DNA from 4 places in the Cobetia sp. QF-1 genome. Region 3 is predicted to be linked to each of the others. Evidence: predicted binding sites of a transcription regulator. Region 3 holds the regulator's gene; each other region holds the start of a gene.
The links. Region 3 encodes sigma-54, which starts transcription at its own class of promoters, with help from an activator protein. Its sites were predicted from a motif close to TGGCACNNNNNTTGCTNT; they were not measured.
Positions count from the first base shown of each region.

Region 1: a site for sigma-54 is predicted at 4,444-4,461, ahead of glnA (glutamate--ammonia ligase). Genes of this name have one in related genera too.
Region 2: a site for sigma-54 is predicted at 2,991-3,008, ahead of CFN46_RS09595 (putative urea ABC transporter substrate-binding protein). Genes of this name have one in related genera too.
Region 4: a site for sigma-54 is predicted at 4,652-4,669, ahead of glnL (nitrogen regulation protein NR(II)). Genes of this name have one in related genera too.

Region 1 covers NZ_NBVS01000005.1:297,442-303,382, forward strand. Annotated here, with positions in the region: gene CFN46_RS11825 (coniferyl aldehyde dehydrogenase) at 1-19, shown strand, start outside; gene rnk (nucleoside diphosphate kinase regulator) at 66-479, opposite strand; gene CFN46_RS11835 (WYL domain-containing protein) at 635-1,525, opposite strand; gene typA (translational GTPase TypA) at 2,147-3,955, opposite strand; gene glnA (glutamate--ammonia ligase) at 4,584-5,941, shown strand, end outside.
Region 2 covers NZ_NBVS01000004.1:243,027-248,967, forward strand. Annotated here, with positions in the region: gene CFN46_RS09575 (ABC transporter ATP-binding protein) at 1-254, shown strand, start outside; gene CFN46_RS09580 (hypothetical protein) at 384-1,073, opposite strand; gene CFN46_RS09585 (hypothetical protein) at 1,149-2,030, opposite strand; gene CFN46_RS09590 (hypothetical protein) at 2,263-2,739, opposite strand; guanidine-I (ykkC/yxkD leader) riboswitch at 3,055-3,162, shown strand; gene CFN46_RS09595 (putative urea ABC transporter substrate-binding protein) at 3,216-4,364, shown strand; gene CFN46_RS09600 (ABC transporter permease) at 4,473-5,297, shown strand; gene CFN46_RS09605 (ABC transporter ATP-binding protein) at 5,294-5,941, shown strand, end outside.
Region 3 covers NZ_NBVS01000001.1:623,314-629,254, reverse strand. Annotated here, with positions in the region: gene mgtE (magnesium transporter) at 1-433, opposite strand, end outside; gene CFN46_RS02805 (HPr family phosphocarrier protein) at 728-997, opposite strand; gene rapZ (RNase adapter RapZ) at 990-1,895, opposite strand; gene ptsN (PTS IIA-like nitrogen regulatory protein PtsN) at 2,008-2,478, opposite strand; gene raiA (ribosome-associated translation inhibitor RaiA) at 2,488-2,796, opposite strand; gene CFN46_RS02785 (RNA polymerase factor sigma-54) at 3,385-4,833, opposite strand; gene lptB (LPS export ABC transporter ATP-binding protein) at 5,062-5,802, opposite strand; gene lptA (lipopolysaccharide transport periplasmic protein LptA) at 5,806-5,941, opposite strand, start outside.
Region 4 covers NZ_NBVS01000005.1:303,438-309,378, reverse strand. Annotated here, with positions in the region: gene CFN46_RS11870 (BCCT family transporter) at 1-393, opposite strand, end outside; gene CFN46_RS11865 (deoxyguanosinetriphosphate triphosphohydrolase) at 598-1,935, opposite strand; gene glnG (nitrogen regulation protein NR(I)) at 2,129-3,538, opposite strand; gene glnL (nitrogen regulation protein NR(II)) at 3,535-4,617, opposite strand; gene CFN46_RS11850 (DUF4124 domain-containing protein) at 4,895-5,596, opposite strand.

The DNA.
Region 1 (5,941 bases), on a different contig from region 3:
TCGCCTGCTGATGCGCTAGACCAGTGCATTGTGTTCGGCGAGAGAGGGGCGCGCCCGTTGAGATATCAGCGATGCAGGTCGCCGGCACTCTCGGGCTGATAGAGCAGGGCATCAATGCGCACTTGACGCTGACTACCATCCGGCAGGGACCATTCGATATGGCTACCTACCTTGAGGCCCAGTAGAGCAGCACCGAGCGGCGCCAACACCGACAGACCATTTTCTTGATCCGCTAGTGCATGCGGGTAAACCAGCGTGCGTACCAGCGTCTGCTGGCGGGTCAGGTCGGTGAATTCCACACGACTGTTCATGCTGACAACATCGGCCGGCACTTCATGTGGTTCGACGATCTCGCCGCGCTCCAGCTCGTCTTCCAGCTGCTCCGCCACATGGCGATCGGCGTCCGTGGCCCGATCAATCAGGCGCTGGAGGCGATCGGCGTCAAGGCGGTTGATGATGATACCGGGAAGTGTAGCCATGAGACCTCCTGTCAGTGATGGCACCCAATGGCTTGTTTCAGCGCAATGATGGATACCAAAAAAATAGTCCTCCACCCGCGAGGGGTGAAGGACTGTGTGCAGAAGCCATCATATAAACTTCAGTCATCGCTGGATAGTGCTGGAGCGTATTATGTTCAGGCACTGGAGCTGACGAATAGCCAGTCGGTAATCTCGTCATGATTGAGCACGATCAGCTGCTGGGCACGCGGCGATTCGTCCAGATAATCTGGATTGATGCCCAGCTCGCGCAGTACGTACTGTACTAGCGCGCCCCGGGTCGGGAGGTGTAACTCGCCATCCACCATGCCGTGATCCTGTTCGATCAGCCCGCGCTCATCCGGTGATAGCCGCGGGTCTGCGCCGAGACGCAAGGTGACGCGTGTTTCCCAGCCATTATCGAACTTGCGCTGGCCGCCATCGAGTGTTTCACCGAATAGCTCCGGCACTGCGCGGAATCGAGACAGCACAAAGTCGCGGAAAGCCCGGTGTTTTTCACAGAAAGCACGCACATGCCAACGGCCTGCTGCATAGACCAGTGTGTGTGGGCACAGAATACGCTCCTCACCTTGCGGCGAGTTGAGCGAGGCATAGGTCACTTCGAGACGTGCGCCCTGGCTGGCAGCCTCGATCAGTGTTCTCACCACCGGCGGGCTTGCACTGCGAGATGGTAATCGAAGTGCTTCAGTATTCGCCTGCCCCAGGCCAAGTCCCGTGAAGTGCGGGTTTAGATTGTCATGGTTCCCCAGCAGCTGAAGATACTCATCAACCTCTCCTCGAGTCAGCTGGGGATGGAAATTCGCCGAGGGACGATAGCCCTTGATAACGGGGTCGTACTCGAGATTATGCTCGGCAATGGTTTCGCGGTAGGTTTTCATGACGCGCGATGCCTGTTGCCGAGCAATGCCAAATGCATTGCCAAGGTGACGTGATGTGACGCGACCTTCCCATAGGGCAATGATCTCGATCAGACGGTAACGGGCAAGCGTATCCCACGGCAGGGTTTCCAAGCGTTCCTTGATGCTCATTGCTGAATCCTTTCATACGGGTCTTCTGGGGCATGCTTATGCCGCATTGCATGAGAATTGCCCTGCAATGTTGATATATGGCTAGCGCCCACGATGATCGGGAAGATGACCCGGCTCCGGGTTTCTTGTAACGGGTGAAGTTCTGCTGACTGCTGGACATTCATGAAAAAGTTCCGGCAGAAGATACCTGTTCAGGTGCGCTGACCCTAGTCGGTGCCAAGTGGTGTCTCATTATTGCGTCGTCAGAACGCGACGCAGAGTCCAGTAGTGAAGATTTTATCGTTCTATCCGATAAAAAAATGCGCAGATTTATTTTTATGTGAAATTTTGTTGTTGCCGAAGATCCATCGATTTTTTGGCGATCAATAATCACAGTCGCTAAATTCGCAACACCGTAAGACTTATATACGCTCTATTTAAGAGGTTAGAGCGGGGTAGGCCAAGCAAAAGACTGAGATGCTGCTGATTTGCCAGCCTTAATAGCGACGCACCTTGTGACATGACATGCTTGAGTGCCAGAAAAATAGTCCTATAGAAATGCAAAAGACCCGCCCGAAGGCAGGTCTTTTGCATTTCTATAGCCGGCCTCTGTCATGCTGACAGAGGCCGGGAGCGGGCCATTTACTTGGCGGCGCGCTTACGCTCATTTTCTTTGAGGTGCTTCTTGCGGATACGAATGTGTACTGGGGTCACTTCCACCAGCTCATCGGTATCCAGGAACTCGATAGCCTGTTCCAGGGTAAAGCGAATCGGCGGCGTCAGAACGATATTTTCGTCGTTACCGGTGGAGCGCATGTTATCCAGCTTCTTGGCTTTGGTCGGGTTGACGACCAAGTCATTGGCACGGTTGTTGATGCCTACCAGCATGCCTTCATAGACCTCGGTGCCGTGACCGAGAATCAGCTTGCCGCGTTCCTGCAGAGTGAACAGTGCGTAGGACAATGCCTTGCCTGTCACCATGGATACCATCACGCCGTTACGACGCTCGACAGCTGCGCCCAGTTTCAAGTCACCGTAGTGATCGAAGCGGCTGGTCAGGATGCCTGTACCGGAAGTCATGGTCAGGAACTGACCACGGAAGCCGATCAGACCGCGAGACGGAATGATGAAGTCAAGACGCACACGACCCTTGCCATCCGGGTTCATGTTGGTCATCTCACCCTTGCGGTAGCCAAGCTCTTCCATGATGGAGCCTTGATGCTGCTCTTCACAGTCGATGGTGACTTCTTCGTAAGGTTCCTGCTTCTGGCCATCGACTTCCTTGATGATGACTTCCGGACGGCCTACGGCCAGCTCGAAGCCTTCACGACGCATGGACTCGATCAGTACGGAGAGGTGAAGCTCACCACGACCGGATACCACGAACTTCTCGGGAGTCTCGCCTTCTTCAACACGCAGGGCGACGTTGTGAATCAATTCCTGCTCGAGACGCTCACGGATGTTACGGCTAGTGACGTACTTGCCATCCTGACCTGCGAACGGAGAGTCATTGACCTGGAAGGTCATGGAGACGGTCGGTTCGTCAACAGTCAGCGGCGGCAGAGCTTCGACAGTAGCGTTGTCGCAGATGGTGTCGGAGATCGCGAGGTTCTCGATACCAGTGATGCAGACGATATCGCCAGCAGTCGCCTTGTCGGTCTGCACACGATCCAGACCCATGTGCGTCATGACCTGGCCGATCTTGCCCTTGCGGACACCGCCTTCCTTGGTGATGACAGAGACCTGTTGCCCCGGGCTGACTGCGCCACGCTTGATGCGGCCCAGACCGATGACGCCAACATAGCTGTTGTAGTCCAGTGCGGAGATCTGCATCTGGAACGGTCCGTCCAGTTCAACCTTCGGCGGCTCGACGATATCGACGATAGCCTGGAACATCGGGTCCATGCTGTCTTGCAGGTCTTCCGGGTCCATACCCGCAATGCCGTTGAGGGCAGAGCAGTAGATGATCGGGAAGTCGAGCTGCTCGTCAGTTGCGCCGAGGTTGTCGAACAGATCGAAGATCTGGTCAACGACCCAGTCAGGACGTGAGCCCGGACGGTCGACCTTGTTGACGACGACGATCGGCTTCAGGCCCTGGGCAAATGCCTTCTGGGTCACGAAGCGTGTCTGCGGCATCGGGCCATCAACGGCATCGACCAGCAGCAACACGGAGTCAACCATGGACATCACGCGCTCGACTTCGCCACCGAAGTCAGCGTGCCCAGGGGTATCCACGATGTTGATGTGATAGTCGTTCCACTGGATCGCGGTATTCTTCGCCAGGATGGTGATGCCGCGTTCTTTTTCCTGGTCGTTGGAATCCATGATGCGTTCCTGACCCTCGGCCTTGCGGTCCAGGGTGCCAGACTGACTCAGGAGCTTGTCGACCAATGTAGTCTTACCATGGTCAACGTGGGCGATGATGGCTATGTTGCGAAGTTTCTCGATCACGACGGGAACCTGTGCTGAAAATGGGCGCTCGCGTACCGGGCGCTTGTGATTTGGGGCGCATTATAGGGGGCATGGCATGCCTCCTGCCAGCATCCCGCATTCGCGAGCCCTACTTGTAGACGTCATGAAATGGCTTGAAACGGCCAAATGGTTGTCTCTCAAGTCTTTTCCCTTCTTTTATTCAAGATGAAAAAAACTTGTGAAAGAACAGAAAAACGGCAGGAAAGCGAAGAAGTGTCAGTAAAACGTCGCGTTATTGACCAGATCAAAAGGAATGTTCATTTATGGATAACGACGCAATGCACCAAAATGGACCAGAGATCCTTTTTTATGCACTAAAATAGTCAGTGGCGGGCATCAGAAAGGATTTTTTGCACCTTCTAGGGTCAAATCATATCGAGATAAGCGTTTCTTTGCGTTCTCTGTATATGTTTTTCTTCATTATTTTCATTGGCTTATATGGTTGTTGCATTGTTGTTGCGCCATTCTGGCACGCTCGCTGCATTGTTAGGGCATCCTGTCTGATGACTGGCATCAAAACGCTGGTCATGAGAGAAAAGAGATACAAACGACAGACAACGCTGACACCAACTGTAAACCGAGCCGCCGGCTCCATCGGAGAATTACCATGGCTGAGAAGACACTTGCCCTGATTGAAGAACACGAAGTCAAGTGGGTTGATCTGCGCTTCACCGACACCAAAGGCAAGGAGCATCACGTCTCCGTCCCGGCGCGCACAGTTGACGACGAATTCTTTGAAAATGGTCAGATGTTCGATGGTTCTTCCATTGAAGGTTGGAAGGGCATCAACGAATCCGACATGATCTTGATGCCGGACGATGGCACGGCCTTCCTCGACCCGTTCACCGAAGACACCACCCTTGTGCTGCGTTGTGATGTCATCGAGCCGGCCACCATGCAGGGTTATGAGCGTGATCCGCGTTCTGTCGCCAAGCGCGCTGAAGAATTCCTCAAGTCTACCGGCCTGGGCGACACCGCCTTCTTTGGCCCGGAGCCGGAATTCTTCATCTTTGATGAAGTGCACTGGAAGAACGAGATGAACGGTTCCATGTTCAAGATCTCTTCCGATGAAGGTGCATGGGCGACTGATTCCACTCCGGAAGGTGGCAACCTTGGCCACCGTCCGCGTCTGAAAGGCGGTTATTTCCCGGTGCCGCCGGTCGACAGCTTCCACGATATCCGTGCTGCGATGTGCAACACGCTGGAAGCCATCGGCCAGGAAGTTGAAGTTCACCACCACGAAGTGGCGAACGCAGGTCAGAACGAAATCGGCGTCAAGTTCAACACCTTGGTGAAGAAGGCCGACGAAGTTCAGGAATTGAAGTACGTGGTTCACAACGTGGCGCACGCTTACGGCAAGACCGCGACCTTCATGCCCAAGCCGCTGGTCGGTGACAACGGTTCCGGTATGCACGTGCACCAGTCTTTCTGGAAAGGTGGCGAGAACCAGTTCGCCGGTGAAGAATATGCTGGCCTGTCTGAAATGGCGCTCTACTACATCGGCGGCATCATCAAGCACGCCCGTGCACTGAACGCCTTCACCAACGCGTCCACCAACTCCTACAAGCGTCTGGTGCCGGGCTTCGAAGCGCCGGTCATGCTGGCTTATTCTGCTCGTAACCGCTCTGCTTCCATCCGTATCCCGTACACTGCTAGCCCGAAAGGCAAGCGCGTCGAGGCACGCTTCCCTGATCCGACAGCCAACCCGTACCTGGCGTTCTCTGCGATGCTGATGGCTGGTATCGACGGTATCAAGAACAAGATTCACCCGGGCGATGCGATGGACAAGAACCTCTACGATCTGCCGGCTGAAGAAGCCAAGTCCATCCCGACCGTGGCCGAGAGCCTCGAACAGGCGATGGAAGCACTGGATGGCGATCGTGAGTTCCTGACCCAGGGTGGCGTGTTCACCGACGACATGATCGATGCCTATATCGAACTGAAAGGCGAAGACGTTCTGCGCTT
Region 2 (5,941 bases), on a different contig from region 3:
GCGGCACCACCATCGTGATGGTGCTGCATGAACTGAACCTGGCCGCACGTTACGCGGATGTGCTGATCGCCATGTCAGACGGCCAGATTCATGCCAGCGGCCCGCCCGAACAGGTACTCACACGCGAAATGGTCAAGGAGGTGTTCGGGCTGGAAAGCCACATCACCCCGGACCCCGTCACCGGCAAGCCGATGATGGTGCCCGTCGGGCGTCATGGGATGAAAGCCGCGAAGAACGAAGCCATGTCGAGCTGATCACGCTGTTGGATAGGCCAAGGCACATTCAATGCAACACAGTCCACATGAGACATCAGAATCGGTATCACTGAACAAGGGGCCGCCATGGCCCCTTGTTCAGCGCTTCATATGATGACTCTCTCGCTACTAGATATGCGACGACTCACTCAGACTCTTGATAACCAGACTACCCAGCTGACGGGTGTTGTGCGGATTGCCGTTGCCATTGACCAGCGGCAGATTCAGTTGTCTTGCCAATTCACGCAGCACTGGCTGAACAGGGCTCACTGCCTGCATCCCCTGACCATCATCGCGCTCGACTTCGATGCTGCCGTTCTCAAGTTCGCGAACAAGACAAGATGCGAACATGACTTCACGCACGGCTTTCAGCTCGCTGCGTGGCTTCGTAGTCTTGGCCAGTCGAGACAACGAGATGCTCTGTTTGCCTGCGCGTTCCGGTGACATCAACGACCTTGCCTCTTCCACTGTGGCATCCAGCAACTTCTCGATCTGCATCTCTTCCGTATTGATACGCAGGATGATGATGCGCTCCACTTCCTCCAGCGAACGGGGATTGAAAGCAACATGGCCTCCACCGCCCATCATCGCAGTGGTCTTGACCGAGATTCGCTCACCGTCACCGCTTACCACGTCATAGCCACGCTGGTTCACCTCGGTCGCCATCTGACCATTGGTGATCAATGCAGCGTAAAGTTCACCAATGCGTCCGCAAAGATGACGTAGCTCAGTCGGCGGCACGCCCCAGTTCAGTTCTCGTTCAAACCAGGCCATCGCCTCACCCAGTGACTGGATAATCTGCATCTGTGAAAGAGCCATATTGATCTACTTATAAAATTGCGTAAAGGTTAACATAATTACATATAATTAAAACAACCGCCCTGATAATAAAGACTACTCTTTAAATATAAAGAACTCTTTACAGGCTAGATTATAAACAACACAATTAGTACTAACATCACTATTGCTCTTTTTCAATTCATCTATCTCCAGATTATTTAAAGCAACTCCGATATAACCACCCATCAAAATGCAGATAATGCAGTAACAGAAAAACCTTTTCAGCCGTATAGACAAACTACCTTTTTTAATCCTTAGCCACTCTTCTTGGAAATAGTCATCAGATACACTGGCCATAGCATTACGCAGTCTATTTCTAAAGTCACTTCTGTGGCTCTTAAAATTCTTATAACTCATCTTCTCAATATTACATTGATTAGCAACAAGACCGACTTTAGAATACACATTCTTTATTTGTTTTTTGATAGCAACCTCTCCGCCCCCTGCATTCCTCAGCGTATAAAGCAAAAAAGTTTTATCATCTACAATTATTGAGAATAAATCGTGGACTTCTTTTTGTTTAACACTGCTCTTGAAATCCAAAGGAGTTAATGTAGCTGGACCCGATGGTTTTTTTGTGTTCCAAGCTATTGTAAGCACAAGTCTAAAAAATGATTCAGATCTAGACATCAGCCGAGATATACTCTGCTTTACTTCTGAAAGCCACTTTTCTCTCAGCTTTATTATTTCATTCTCACGATTATTTTCACCAACCAAGAAAGCAATTACGCCTGCTATCACTGGACCTATAATGAATGATAGACTTTTTACATCCTCTATATAGTATCCATTTGCTATGTAAGCTGCCACAAAAGAGCCTATCGTTGCAATTATATAAAGCATAGGAAACAAAATCTCACCATAACATTGATCTAATGTTTTAAAAAAACCTTTTAAATCACTTGCAGACCTGTAGATTAAATTATCTTTCCTCATAATAAATCCTCATAAATATTTTAGTTAATGTAGCCAGAAGGAAGTAATAAACATTAAGCATTAACAAGACAGAAATTCTCTAGGATCATAATAAGATTTATCAATACCACAGGATAACACCAATTTTTATAGGCCTATATTAGAACAGCCTATACCCTAACGAAAAATAAAACTCAAAGCGAATTATAACTATAGATATAACCGTAACTTCGACAATCAAAAAATATTAGTTTTAATTTCGCAAAGATCTGCCCCCTGTCCTCTTCGGCTTGACTCTATCATTAGAATCAACCTGAAAATTCAAATATTTCAACTTGCGGATAGAAATCTGAAACTGTCCGTTACTAGGTAATTTCTTTTCAGAGAACTGCTGCCAGACTAGTGACCCAAGGCCATTATAGATTTCTTCAAAGCTACCATCGGGTAAAATATTGATCACAATTGCATGCTCGGGCTCACTGCAGAATGCAACCGATTTCGCTTGTGTTGCCTTGATTTCGATCTTGGTACCGCACTTGGCGATAGCGTCATACCCTTTGTTGGAAGCAGTCAAAAGCTCTAGGTCATATGCATTGGCAACTAGACACTCTCCTAGACTCCCTACCATATGGCCATCTGGAGTAAAGTGTCGCCCGGGGAACATTTCTTCCAGCTCATTTACAATATTATATAAGTCGCCCACCAAGCTTTTGAGTTTATTTTTATCCATATTTTAATCACCAATTATCCAGACTGATTACATATTATCTTCACCTTAATTTGAAAACAACCAACTGTGTATTGAAAATATCTCTGAATTTCTCTCTCACTGACCACTGTATAGCACTCACTCTCGACTGACTTCACCGAGGTGCAAGAATCGACAAAATTCATCAAATTGGTGCAGCGTACACTTTCGATGCGCGTATCCATGCTGCAAAAATCCTTATAAACCATTGGTTTATATCGAGAAATTATTTCCGGCACACTTCATGCTAGACACTTAGCGAGGCACCGATAGGCATACAACAATCGAAAATCTACACCAATAGAGCGCTAGGGTTCCGGTGACTGGCTGATAGCCGTCACGACTGGTCCGAGAGCACTCGACCTCCAAGCTGGGGTTACACGGCGGGATAAAAGCCCGGGAGACGCAACGCCTGTAAAGGTCGGCGCCTCTCACTTTTTCCGCCGGAGATAACGACAATGACCCAGCCCACTCGCCTTTCCCCGTCTACGACTTCCCCCTCGGATGCCAGCGCCCAGGTGTCATCCGCTGCTGTCTCATCTGCTTCATCTACCGTTTCCAGAAACGCTTCCAGACGTGCTGCGCTGGCCGGCGCCCTGCTGCTTGGCGCATCGCTGAGCCCGCAGGCCATGGCGCAGGATTCCTTCAGCGTGTGCTGGTCGGTGTATGCCGGCTGGATGCCGTGGGAATACGCGGATACCCAGGGCATCGTCGACAAGTGGGCCAAGAAGTACGACATCAATATCGATGTGGTGCAGGTCAACGATTACGTCGAGTCCATCAATCAGTACACCTCCGGCAATGTCGATGGCTGCGCCATGACCAACATGGACGCCCTCACCCTCCCCGCCGCCAGCAGCGTGGATTCCACCGCGCTGATACTGGGTGACTACTCCGATGGCAATGACGGCGTGATGGTACGCGATGGCGATTCCCTCGAGTCCCTGAGGGACCGTGAGGTCAATCTGGTGCAGTTCAGTGTCTCCCACTATCTGCTGGCACGCGCACTGGACAGCGTCAGCATGAGCGAGCGCGACCTCACCACCACCAATACCGGCGATGCTGACATCGTGGCGCTGGCCAGCAACCCGGACACCCAGGCAGTGGTGACCTGGAACCCCCAGCTGGCCACGCTCAAGGAGATGCCCGGCTACACCGAAGTCTTCAATTCCAGCGACATTCCCGGCGAGATTCTCGACCTGATGGTCGTCAACACCCAGACCCTGAAAGACAACCCGGACTTCGGCCATGCCCTCGTCGGCGCCTGGTATGAGGTTATGGAGAAGATGAAGGCTGGCGACGAAGCCGCGCTCTCCCAGATGGCCGATGCCGCCGGCACCGACCTCGCCGGCTATCAGTCCCAGCTGGCCGCGACCCACATGTACTACACCCCCGCCGAGGCCGTGGCCGCCTTCAATGCGCCGAGCCTCAAGGACACCATGCAGCACATCGCCGACTTCAGCTTCGCACAGGGGCTGCTGGGCGAAGGCGCGCCGGATGCCGGCTTCATCGGTATCGAGACGCCTGCCGGCATCGTCGGCAATGAGGGCAACGTGATGCTGCGCTTCGACCCGAGCTACACCGCCGCACTGGCCGACAGCCAGTAACGCCACGCGGTGGATGCCGCATACCAGCCGCAGGAAAGCTGTCTCTGTGGCTGGTGAACCGACCGCCTCCCTCGACCGCACCCTCGTTCGCACCCGTGGAGCCCGCGCATGAAACGCCTGATCAATCTGACACCCTCCCGTGGTGGCCGCTGGCTGCTCGGTGGCCTGCCCTTCGCGCTGCTGGCCATCCTCTACATCGTGCAGTCCAACCAGCGACTGCTCGACAACCCCAACGACCGCCTGCTGCCGTCCTTCGCGTCCATGGGCGAGTCCTTCGCTAAGCTGGCCACCGAGGTCAACGTGCGCACCGGCGATCTGCCGCTGTGGACCGACACCTTCGCCAGCCTCGAACGCCTGCTGGCCGGCGTGCTGATCAGTGCGCTGATCGGCCTGAGCGTCGGCCTGCTCACCGGCGGCCTGCCGCTGCTGCGCGCCAAGCTGTCCCCGCTGATCACCGTGCTATCCCTGATTCCGCCGATGGCGATCCTGCCGATCCTGTTCATCGCCTTCGGAACGGGTGAGCTGGCCAAGATCGCGCTGATCGTCATCGGTATCACGCCCTTCCTGATTCGCGACCTGCAGAATCAGGCGCTACGCCTGCCCGATGAGCAGCTGATCAAGGCCCAGACGTTGGGCGCCAGCTCCTGGCAGGTGCTGACCCGCGTGCTGCTGCCGCAGCTGACCCCGCGCCTTCTGAGCGCCACGCGTCTGGCACTCGGCAGCGCCTGGCTGTTCCTGATCGCCGCGGAAGCCATCGCCGCCCAGGACGGCCTCGGCTATCGCATCTTCCTGGTGCGCCGCTATCTGGCGATGGACGTCATCCTGCCCTACGTGGCCTGGATCACGCTGCTGGCCTTCCTGCTCGACCGTCTGCTGGTGCTCGTCTCGACCCGCGCCTTCCCCTGGTACCACGCTGAGGAGAGCCAATCATGAGCCTGATCCACGCCAAGGGTCTCGAGAAGCACTACGGCCAGCAGGTCGTGCTGGAACGCATGAACCTGACCGTCGAGGCCGGGGAATTCATCACCCTGGTCGGCGCCTCTGGCTGCGGCAAGACCACCTTCCTCAAGCTGCTGCTGGGCACCGAAGGCGTCTCGCGCGGTGAGCTGCTGCTGGACGGCAAGCCCATCCCCGGCGAGCCAGGGCCGGACCGCGGCATCGTCTTCCAGAAGTATTCCGTCTTCCCGCATCTCACGGTGCTGGGCAACGTGATCATGGCCGAGGAGCTGGCGCGCGCCCCGCTGACCGGCAAGCTGTTCGGGGCCAAGCGTCGCGAGGCACGGGTCGCCGCCGAGAAGCGTCTGGAAGAAGTCGGCCTGTCCCACGCGCTGGACAAGTACCCGCATGAGCTGTCCGGCGGCATGCAGCAGCGCCTCGCCATCGCCCAGGCGCTGATGATGAAGCCGCGCATCCTGCTGCTGGATGAGCCCTTCGGCGCACTGGACCCGGGCATCCGCAAGGACATGCACCAGCTCATCCTGCGTCTGTGGGAAGAACAGCAGCTGACCATCTTCATGATCACCCACGACCTCAAGGAAGCGTTCGAGCTGGGCTCGCGCGTCTGGGTGTTCGACAAG
Region 3 (5,941 bases):
CCGTGTTCATCAGGCCGCCGGCAGTATCCTCGGGGAAGGACAATACCGTCTCGACGCGTTGGCGTTCTTGCGCTTCCATCGAGTCGAGGACTTCGAGAATCACTGCATTCGGCAGTCGCTGGAGGATGTCAGCTACGTCATCCGGCTCCAGGTTCTCGGTCGCCGCGAGAACATCTACGGCGTCCATATCGCGCAGGAAGTCGGTCTGGATATCCTCGCCAAGGTACTGGAGGACATCACCCTGTAATTCGGCGTCGACCAGCTCCCATAGCAGGTTACGTTCCTTGGGCGGCGACGACTCGAGCAGGTGAGCGACGTCGACGGGTGCCAGGCCACGATTGAGCATGCGCCTTGCCTGATTCAGCTCGCCGTTTTCCAGCGCCTGTGACAAGCGGTCGAGTTTTGGCTTGATTTTACGTGACGTCTTGCTCATCCGTCGGCTTCCCCTGTCGACATTAAGGACAGCGTTGATTCTACCATTGGCGCAGGGGGTCTAGTCGATAAAAGAAAACAGTGTTTCTTATCAAAAGGACAATAGTCGCTCACGAAGAAGAGGTTTAGCCCTTGGTCAATGACGTGATCAGGTATAGATGAGTAGAAAGGCGATACGGAAATGCGGGGGGAGAGGACAGGCGGAAGAGATAGTCAGAAACAGGGAGGGGGGCGCAGGAGGAGTGAAAGAGGCGAAAGAGGTGCCGCGGCAGTATCATCGTGACAAGACCGGCGCTTATTCGTCCTCCTCGAAGCGAGCTTCGAATAGCGCTGTGATGGCAATCATGGCCTCGTCAGCATGTTCGCCCTCAACGTCGATTATCAGCGATGTGCCGCAGGGGGCCGCCAACATCAATAACGCCATGACATTGGTGGCATTGGCGCGGCGCTCTCCGTGGCTGACCATGACTGTCGCTGCAAAAGGAGCGCAGCAGTTGACCAACTTGGTTGCGGCTCGAGCGTGCAGGCCGCGTTTGTTGGTCAGTGTTAGCTCGCGACTACGCATCGCCATCCCCTTGCGCATCTGCTCCATTGAGCGCGGTATGAATACCGAGTTCACGGTGGCGCAAGCGGACTTCCGGCAGTAATGCTGCAAAATGAGCAGCAAGCTTTTCACATAGATAGACACTGCGATGCTGTCCGCCAGTACAACCGACCGAGACCGTCAGGTAGCTACGATTGCTGGCCTGATATGCCGGTAGCCAGCGTTCTAGCCAGCCGGCGATATCATCGTGCATCGCCTGTACGTCGGGATAGTGTTCGAGGAATTCCACAACGCTTGCGTCGCGGCCGGTATCGGCGCGCAGATTGATATCCCAGTAGGGGTTGGGCAGGCAGCGCGCATCGAACACCATGTCAGCATCAGTAGGGACGCCGTGCTTGAAGCCAAAAGACTCAAACGTGAGAGTCAGGTGGCGAGAACTATGTTGCGCGACTTGCTCGGTAATGCGTGAGCGCAAGTCATGCACGCTCAAACTGGTTGAATCGATGATGAGGTCAGACTTCTCGCGGATAGGCGCTAGCGTCTGCTGCTCAATCTCGATGGCTTCTGCCAGGGTGCGGTCGTTATCGCGTGTCAGCGGGTGACGACGGCGTGTGGCGGAGTAGCGCTCCAGTAACACGCGGGAATCGGTCGTGATATAGACGACCTGTACGTCCATGCCACTCTGACGTACATCGTCGAGCAGCTCAGGGAAACGCGTCAGGGCATCAGGAAGATTGCGTGCATCGATGGATACCGCGATGCGACGACGTGTAGGACTGTCTTTCTCTAGCTGTTCGACAAGCGGTGCCAGCAGCATGCCGGGAAGATTATCGATGGCATAGTAGCCAATGTCTTCCAAGGCCTGAAGGGCGATCGATTTACCGGAGCCAGAGCGGCCACTGATGATCACGATCTTCATGAATGCTCTCCAAAGGCGAGGTCAGCGTAGAGTGAGTGCAAATGGCGCCTGAGAGGGCAGCCCGAACAGTGGCTGTCAGTACAAAAGCCCGGACGATGTCCGGGCTCGATGATCAACGCGCCGGAAGTTCGGCGATGGCTGATGTCAGTACATCGTAGAGTGCACGCTGGCTATCGGCTTGACGTAATGCTGACCGATTGGTGGGCGAGTTCAATAGCTCAGCCACCTGCCCGAGCAAGGTGAGATGTGTGTCATCTGCCTCCTCAGGGACCAACAGCACAAACAGCAGGTCGATGGGCTCTCCATCAATGGCATCAAAGTCGATGGGGTCACCGAGCTTCAGAAAGGCCGCGATGGGCGTCTTGCAATGCGGGCTGCGTGCATGTGGCACGGCCACACCATGGCCGATACCGGTCGACCCTAGTCGTTCACGACCAATCAGGCGTGAGAAGACTTCCTGACTATCCAGGCTGGGAATGTTCTGGGCAATGAAGGTGCTGAAAAATTCCAGCACCCGCTTCTTGCTCCCCCCGGGGACACCGTAAAGCGTGCGCTCGGGGGGAAGGATCTGATCAAGTGTCATGGCAGAAGGTCAACGGGTCCCGGTGCCCTGAGAGCGAGCCTGGGACTTTTCCTTGTGTTTGACCAGCTGGCGATCCAGCTTGTCGGCGAGCGCGTCGATGGCAGCGTACATGTTGAGGTCTTCTGCCAGGGCGTGGAGATCTGCGCCGGCAGCATGCAACGTGCAGGCTGCCTGCTGGCGCTCCTTCTCGATCGACAAAGTCACCTGAACATTGGTGATGTTGTCGTAATGCCGTTCGAGGCGAGCGAGCTTCTCGTTGATATAATCGCGGAGAGGGTCGGTAAGTTCCACATGATGCCCGGTAATATTCACTTGCATGGACACGCTCCTTTATCCAGCGGGTTACCTTTCAATTGTAACCCTTTTTGACTGCGAGCAAACCCTGATAAGACGCTCTGCTACATGGTTTCCGTGCCTGCCGCTGCCAGTAACAAACTTGGCTCGTGTCAGGTGCGTCGAGCGCCTACCCCGACAATGCCCAAGCTTTGAGCAAAGATCAACGCTGCGCTGCATCGTGGCGCAAGGCTTGTCTTCAACTCACTGGGGGAGAACGGAACGTTCCATGACAGAGGAGTGTGACGGTTTGCGCTGGAAGAGTGACAAGAAGGCGACTGTTAGTCGCTAATGTCAGCATGTACGTCGATGTTAGTGGGCGTCTTGGATTGGTCAAAAGTACGGGATGAGCACGAAGGAGGCGGGGTTTTGCGTAAGAAAAGCCGCACGAATGATCGGTAATACTATCGAAAGTGATTTTAAAAACATGCAATTGGGAGTGAGAGGTACATGCTGGCGGTCATGCCTTGGGAGAAAATCGCCGGCTTTCCATGCAAGCCGGCTGATCATGATGTGGATATTTACGATTTTTAAGGCCATGACAGAGGTAGTGGCCTCTGGCTAGCTAGATGATCAGGCCAGTCGCTTGCGTTCGCTAGAGGAAGGAATACTCATGGCTTCGCGATATTTTGCGACGGTGCGGCGTGCGACTTCAATGCCATCGCTGGCGAGTAGGTCGACCAGACGTGAATCCGACAGCGGTTTGCGCGCCGGCTCGTCCGCAATCAGTTTTCGGATACGTGCGCGAATGGCGGTACTGGAATGTGCATCGCCATTGCCGCTCCCTCCCACTTGGCTCGAGAAGAAGAATTTGAGTTCGAAGACGCCGCGAGGGGTATGAATGTACTTCTGAGTCGTGACGCGCGAGATAGTGGATTCGTGCATCTCGACCACTTCAGCGATATTGGCGAGGATCAGAGGCTTCATGCCTTCCTCACCTTGCTCAAGAAAGTCGATCTGCCGCGCCATGATTTCACGCCCTACCTTGAGCAGTGTGTCATTACGTGACGAGAGACTTTTCATCAGCCAGCGCGCTTCCTGAAGATTATCCTTGAGGAAGGTGTTGTCCACAGACTTGTCTGCCCGCTTGATGAGCGCTGCATATTCCGGCTGGATACGTAGCTTCGGCAGCGCTTCGGGATTGAGCTCAACCTGCCAGCCGTGACGAGTATGGCGTACCAGCAGGTCAGGTATCACATAGTCACTGGCGGGCTCCCCCCAAGCGGAGGCTGGGCGTGGGTCCAGTGCTCGTATCAGTCGAATGACGTGGTCCAGCTCAGCATCATCCAGTCCCAGGCGGCGCTTGAGTAGCTTGCGATCATCGTTTCCCAGCGCTTCAAGAAACTGACGTACCAATCGCCGAGCCTGCGCGAGTAGCGGCAGGTCATCGGGCAGCAATGCCAGTTGTAGCAGCAGGCATTCGCGTAGATCGCGGGCGAAGACGCCAGTGGGATCGAACTGCTGCAAGCGTAGCAGTACCTGCTCTAGTTCCGAGGCTTTGAGGCCAGCCAGCCCTTGCCCCCGCAAGCCATCGACTAGCTCGTCCAGGGTCAGGCTCAGGTAGCCTGCACCGTCCACGGCATCAATCAGGCTTTCCGCCATTTGCCGTTCACGGTCGTCGAGGTCGGTCATCGCTAATTGCCAGCGCAGATGATCTTGCAGGCTTTCTACACTGGTGTTGCGCTCGAAATCCTGGCCGTCATCACTGCCGCTACTACTTCCTGAGCTTGTCAGGCTGCCAGCGTGATCCTGATAGAGGTCCGACCAGTCACTATCGAGAGGATACTCTTCCGGGATCTCGCTGTTTGTTTCGGCAGTGGAAATCTCGCTCGCATCCTGTGCTTCAACGACTTCCAGCGCCTCATAGTCCTCGTCGAGTTCCAGCATGGGGTTGGACTCGAGCGCCTGTTGAATTTCCTGACGCAGGTCGAGCGTCGACAACTGAAGCAGTTGAATAGCCTGCTGCAGTTGTGGCGTCATAGTCAGCGAAGTGCCAAGGCGGAGTTGCAAGGTGGGTTTCATGGGGCTGTCGATTCACGGCAAAGGAACGTGCTTCTACGCTATACCGTGGGTCGGGGCACTGACAAGGGGCGAAAGAGATTATTCAAGCAACTTGTATGCCATGTTTCAACGAAGGTGGTATGGACGTCATGCTCAAGGCTGATACCAGTGAGGTAACAACATCCTTGAGCATGTAATGTCATTCTGCGAGGGACGGCGATACGAGGTGCCTTGCTCTCATGCTACCGATTAAAGCTTGAACTCATGCCCCAGATACACATCGCGTACCTGCTGATTGGCTAGAATGGTATCGGCATCACCGTGCGCGATGATCTGACCGTCACCGACGATATAGGCGGTATCACAGATATCGAGTGTTTCTCGAACGTTGTGATCGGTGATCAGTACGCCAATGCCGCGATCACGCAGTTGTCGCACGATGCTCTTGATCTCGCCTACCGAGATGGGGTCAACACCGGCAAAGGGTTCATCCAGCAGTATGAAATCCGGCTCTGTCGCTAATGCGCGTGCAATTTCGACACGCCGACGCTCACCGCCAGAGAGGCTCATGCCGGTGCTGGCGCGGATATGCGTGATGCTGAACTCATTCAGCAGCTCTTCAAGGCGCGCTTTGCGCCCGTTGCGATCAAGGTCCTTGCGTGTCTCCAGAATCGCCATGATGTTGTCGGCCACTGACAGCTTGCGGAAGATTGAGGCTTCCTGTGGCAGATAGCCGATGCCAGCGCGTGCCCGCAAGTGCATGGCAGAGTCGGAGAGATCATTGTCATCGATGGTGACGCTGCCGGCATCGGCGCGTACCAAGCCGACAATCATGTAGAACGAGGTGGTCTTGCCAGCACCATTGGGTCCTAGCAGGCCGACGATGTCGCCTTGACGAATTTCCAGCGAGATATCCTTGACCACCTTGCGCCCCTTGTAGGCTTTGGCCAGGTGGCGTGCGCTGAGCGTGCGGAGGGGAGCGGCAGTCATGACTCAGTTTTCCTTGCTGGTGTTGGCGCCACGCGGTGTCAACGTCATGTGTACGCGTGAACTGCCGTCGCTCTTCTGTGAGGCGTCGCTGCTGTTGTTGGCATTGACTTGGCGTTTGTCGAGGAAGTACTCCACGTAG
Region 4 (5,941 bases), on a different contig from region 3:
GTAATAGACCCACTCGATCATCGACCAATACAGAATCGAAGCACCGATACCCGCGCAGAACAGCATCGCCGCCCAGGAGATAATCGAGAACTCGGGCTTCTCTTCGGGTTCACCCAGCTTGATCTGTCCGATATCACTGAAGATGATGTAGATCATGAAGCCACCCGCACCCACGCCCAGCAACAGGTACAACACGCCGAGCTTAGTCGTGACGAAGTCCTTGGCAGCGGCAACCCACAACGCTCCCTGCTCGGGGAAGATCAGTAGCGGCACGGTCACTGCCAGCAACAGGAAGATAGACCCGAAGAAGGTCGGTTTGTCGATCATATCGAAGGAGTTTCGCACACCTCCATCGGAAGAAGTGGCGGAGGTTTTGGGAGGTTTCGTGCTCATTAATAAGCCTCGTTATAATTTTAACCCTCCATGACCATCGTTTAATCATGGATTGCCGGAGAGCAGCCTTGCGCCACCTCCGTACAATCCTAGTACAACACTTTGATAGTTTCCGTAAAGTTAATTCAAGCTACTGTTAGCATAATTTTTACGGGCATCGCGTCGCTGCTACACCACGATGCCACCAAATCCCAAGCGTATGTTTTACTCACTCCGCAGGCGTCCTCCCATCTCCTGCGCGAGATCAACGGCAAAGTGATCCGTCATGCCACCGATGAAATCGAGCATGCGCCGATAGCTGCGATAGAGATCCCAGTCACGAGTGGGCGTATTTTCCCCGATCAGCGCCAGTACCCGCTCATGCTTGAAGCTGGAACGCCCGGTGGTATGCAGCTCATGCGCCGCACCAATAAAGGCCTCGAGCAGAATACCCAGCGTGGTATAGGCACCGATTTCCAGCTTGGCCTTACGCTCGTTGCGGAAAATCTTCTGGCGCGCCAGATTCTTGGCTTCGCGCACGCCCCAGCCAAGATCAGGATGACAGAGGTCCAGCAGGTCTTCAGCGAGTGTGCCTGCGAGCAGTGCATGCTCATGCAGTACAAAGACCTCAGCGACATCCTTCACGGCACGCTCCATCGCGGCACCACGTAATGCGGCCACCTTGCGCCGCTGAGAGGTGCCTCTGGCTTCCATCTCGGCATACTCGCGCGGCTCACCGCCACTGATACCCGTGAGGATGTCGAACACCTCTGCAAACTGGAGAATGCCCATCTCGAGGCCGTCTTCCAGATCCAGCAGTGCGTAGCAGATATCATCTGCGGCCTCGACCAGCCATGCCAACGGGTGGCGACACCATCGGCCGTCGGCACGCTGTATTAGGCCGCAGCGCTCAGCAACCCCTTCCAGCAACTTACGCTCGCTCTGGTAGCAACCGAACTTGCCGCCAGCAGTGGCATGTTCCACCGTCCACGGATACTTGAGCAGCGTACCCAATGTGGCTGCCGTCAGGCGCATGCCACCGTGAAACTGGTTGTACTCAATTTGGGTGACGATCCGGAAGCCCTGAGCGTTGCCTTCATAGGTAAGCAAATCAGCGCGCTCGGTCTCGCTGAGTCCGTCGAGGCGACCATGATCACTGGCAGCCTCGGCGGCAAACCAGTCACGAATGGCATATTCGCCCGCATGACCGAAGGGCGGATTGCCGATGTCATGCCCCAGGCAACCGGTCTGCACGATGACACCAAGATCCGCGGGCGTGATCCATTCAGGTAGCCGATCACGCAGCTTCTCACCGACCATCATGCCCAGCGAGCGCCCGACACAGCCGACTTCCAGCGAGTGAGTCAGGCGGGTATGGATATGATCATTATCGGTCAGCGGATGTACCTGGGTCTTGCGGCCCAGCCGACGGAACGAGCCAGCGAATACGATACGATCGTGATCCTTGTGGAATGGTGTACGCCCCATTTCACGTGGCGCAGCACCTGGCGCATCGTGTAGACGGCTCGGCTCCAGCAAGCGTTCCCAGCTCATTGATGACATCAAAAGACTCCTTGGCGATCGTCCATACAAGACAGCGAAAGCAGACGACAGAGGGCAAACACGCGCACAAAAAAAGAGAACAGGGGATTGTGGCACCCTGTCCTCTCGCTCTCCAGCTTCTCCCTCATCCCGCCTCAGCCAATCATGACCAAGGCGGGAGCAATGCACGACAATGGCGCGCGCCCTGACACTGTCAGTCTTCCGCCAGTGCAGGCAACAGCACCTTGAGCTTGCGCGTCAATGTGTTGCGCCCCCAGCCCAGCAATTCTGCGGCTTCGCCCTTGCGTCCGCCGGTGTGCTTGAGCGCCGTCTCGATCAAGATGCGCTCAAAGTCCGGCACGGCCTCTTCCAGCAGATGGGTATGGCCAGCCGCCAGGGCACGGTCCGCCCACTCACGGAAGGCCCCCCGCCAATCGCCCGACGCGGCCTCGGTGCCGCTGGCGTCACGCAGCTCCGGCGGCAAATCTTCCACCATCACCTCACGCCCAGAGGCCATCACTGTCAGCCAGCGACAGGTGTTCTCGAGCTGACGCACGTTGCCGGGCCAATCGAAGCGTGTGAGGTGCTTCTCGGCCGCCTCAGTCAATATCTTGGGCTCCGTCGAGAGTTCACGTCCGGCTTCACCGAGAAAGTGGCTCATCAGGCGTGGAATATCCTCACGCCGCTCCGACAAGCGCGGCAGATGCACGCGAATGACATTCAGGCGGTGAAAGAGATCTTCACGGAAGCGACCATCTTCCACCAGCCGCTCCAGATGCTGGTGCGTCGCGGCGATGATACGCACGTCAACCTTGACCGGCGTGACACCGCCCACACGATAGAACTCACCATCGGCCAGCACACGCAGCAGACGTGTCTGGGTCTCGGCGGGCATGTCGCCAATCTCATCGAGAAACAGTGTGCCGCCATCAGCCTGCTCGAAGCGCCCACGCCGGAGTGCCGTGGCCCCGGTGAAAGACCCCTTTTCGTGACCAAACAGCTCGGATTCCATCAGGTCTTTCGGAATCGCCGCCATATTGAGCGCGATAAAAGGCTTGGCAGCGCGCGGTGAGTGCTGATGCAGCGCTTGGGCGACACGTTCTTTACCGGTACCGGATTCACCATTGATCAACACGGTGATATGCGACTGAGACAGGCGGCCAATGGCGCGGAACACCTCCTGCATGGCTGGCGCTTCACCAATGATCTCCTTGGTGAGGCCTTCCGGTACGGCGACAGGTGCCTTGGATTCACGTGAGTGCGCCACTGCGCGACGCACCAATGCCAACGCCTCATCCACATCGAAGGGTTTGGGCAGGTATTCAAAAGCGCCGCCCTGGTAGGACGCCACGGCACTATCGAGGTCGGAGTGTGCCGTCATCACGATCACCGGCAGATCGGGGTACTGCTCACGTACGCGCGCCATCAGATCAAGGCCATCGATACCCGGCATGCGGATATCGGTCACCAATACATCAGGACACTGACGCATGATGCTGGCTTGCGCCAGATCAGCACGCTCAAAGCACTCCACTTCCAGGTCGGGGTGGGCCAAAGCGCGCTCCAGCACCCAGCGGATGGCGCGGTCGTCATCAACAATACAGACGCGGGCAGTCTCGCTCATGTGTGATCTCCAGAAGTGCCGTCAAGCGGAATAAGTAGGCGGAATTCGGTATGGCCGGGGCGCGAGTCACACTCGATCAACCCCTGGTGCTGGTGCAGGATGCCTTGGGCTATCGATAACCCAAGACCTGACCCTTCGGCACGCCCGGAGACCATCGGATAGAACAGCGTCTCGCGCAGCGTCTCGGGGATGCCCGGGCCGTTATCGATGATCGCCAGCTCACAGACCAGCCGGTGGCGCTCATGACCCAAGGTGAACTGACGTCGCGCGCGGGTGCGCAGCGTGATCTCGTAATGCGGAGCTTCCCCTTCGGTCTGATCCTCACCCTGCGGCTGCTCATTGAGTGCCTGGGTCGCATTGCGTGTGATATTGAGCACAGCTTGAATCAGCTGTCCCTCGTCACCGATAACTTCGGGCAGACTCGGATCGTAATCCGCCACCATGGTGATGCTGTCGCCCTCGGCCAGCAGCAGCGAACGCACTCGCTCAGTGACAGCATGGATATTGACGGGCACCTGCAAGGGAGGACGATTCGGACCCAGCATGCGATCAACGAGGTCACGTAGACGATCGACCTCCTCGATGATGATCCGCGTGAACTCCACCATCTGGGGCTCAGGCAGATCGCGCTCCAGCAGCTGAGCAGCGCCACGAATGCCCCCCAGCGGATTCTTGACCTCATGGGCCAGCCCGCGCGTCAGCACCTTGACGGCTTCCTGCCGCGCAATCAGTGCCTCTTCGCGCGAAATCTGCATCAGGCGATCTCGCGGCTCTATCTCTACCAGCAGCTCATCGCGGCTGATCGGGGTCGCTGTGAAGTCGACCGTCAGTACCTCACTGGCCACGTTGACGATTTCGGCTTCACGCTGGGTGTAGGGGTGCTGCTCATCAAGCGCCTTGCGCAAGACCTTGATGGGCTCGGCATCCATGCCGGTCAGATGCTCTGGCGTGTGGCCTTTTACACGCACCAGACTAACCGCCAACAGTGTCTCTGCCGCCGGATTCATCCATACCACTCGCAGCTGTGCATCCAGCACCACCACGGCAGTATTGAGGTGTTCGAGCAATCGTTGGTGCATGAGTTTGTTCGCCATTCGCGGTACGTCTCCCTGTTCTGCAATAACCGCGCCAGTCTGGTGCAGGTGACGTGTGCGTGGCATCCGATGCTGTGCAGGCCATATCGCACTCCGTTCATTGCATCATTATGGTGCATTGGTGATGCGTGCTGCCATGTTCTTCACGCTGGTGGACGCATCTGCATCAGCGTGGAGAGCGCCAGAAATACGAGATTGTAGAAACAAAGAAGCCGCCCGAAGGCGGCCTGTTGATATCCATGAGCGCTCACGCACATCGCGATCAGCTCCCACCACCATTGGCGGGATTGTTAGGATTGCGGGGCAGATTGACGCTGGCACGCTGCACATAGATGACACGTGGCTCGCTGGTCTGACGCACGCGACCTGACGCATCCAACAGTTCAGCCTGAATGACATGCTTACCCCGTGCCAGCGCTGGCACCATGAAAACGCTGCTGTTCATCGCGGATTGCGACGGTGCGCCATCGACGGTTACACGCACCTTGTCTTCGGGACGCAGCTGCGGCTCTATCCCGAGACGCACCGCCAGGTTACCGGCTCGTCCTGTCGGCAATGTCTCCTCATTGGCCGGGCTCTGGATGGTGAAGCGGGTATAGCCTCGGAATCGCACGTCCACCGCAGGGGCTGAGCGAGTGCGCGAAGACGACTCGGAAGAAGCGGATGGCGCGACGCGCACCGGCGAGCGCGGCACTGACGAAGACTCCGTCGAGGGCACTACGCTCAACGGTGTCAACTTCACCTTGCTGCCTCCGGCTGGATGGTCACTGAACACCACGTTGCCATTGGCATCCACGTGACGGTAGATCTGCGCCGCCTGAAGCTCAAGAGATACGCTCGACAGCACCAGCATCAATGCCAGCAACAGGCCGCCCACCCATCCGGTACGCGCTGATGCGCCAGACAGTGCTGTGTGTTCAGTCGCAGTACTGGCGACGTACAAAGAGGATACGAAGGGCCACATCCGAAGATTCCTGAGAGAGTCATGGGAGGCCAGAAGCCGCGAGCGGCTCCTGCGGATTGGTTAGGTAAACAAGCTGTCCTGGCTGCCAAGTTACAAAGCTTATCGCGTTGACGCCAGCATTGGATTCCCTGAGAAAACCCTTTCATCACATCGCCAGCCATGCAGGACCATCGTCTGAACGCTCCTTGAGCTCAATCCTTCAGACGACGTCATACAACATGGACATAAAAACAAAGACACAATAAAACAGGGCCATACCTCTCGGCATGGCCCTGCTGTGGTCTTCTACGCGACGCCCTGCCATTCACGGCGGGCACGACAAGAAAGACGGCGTCATCACATGAA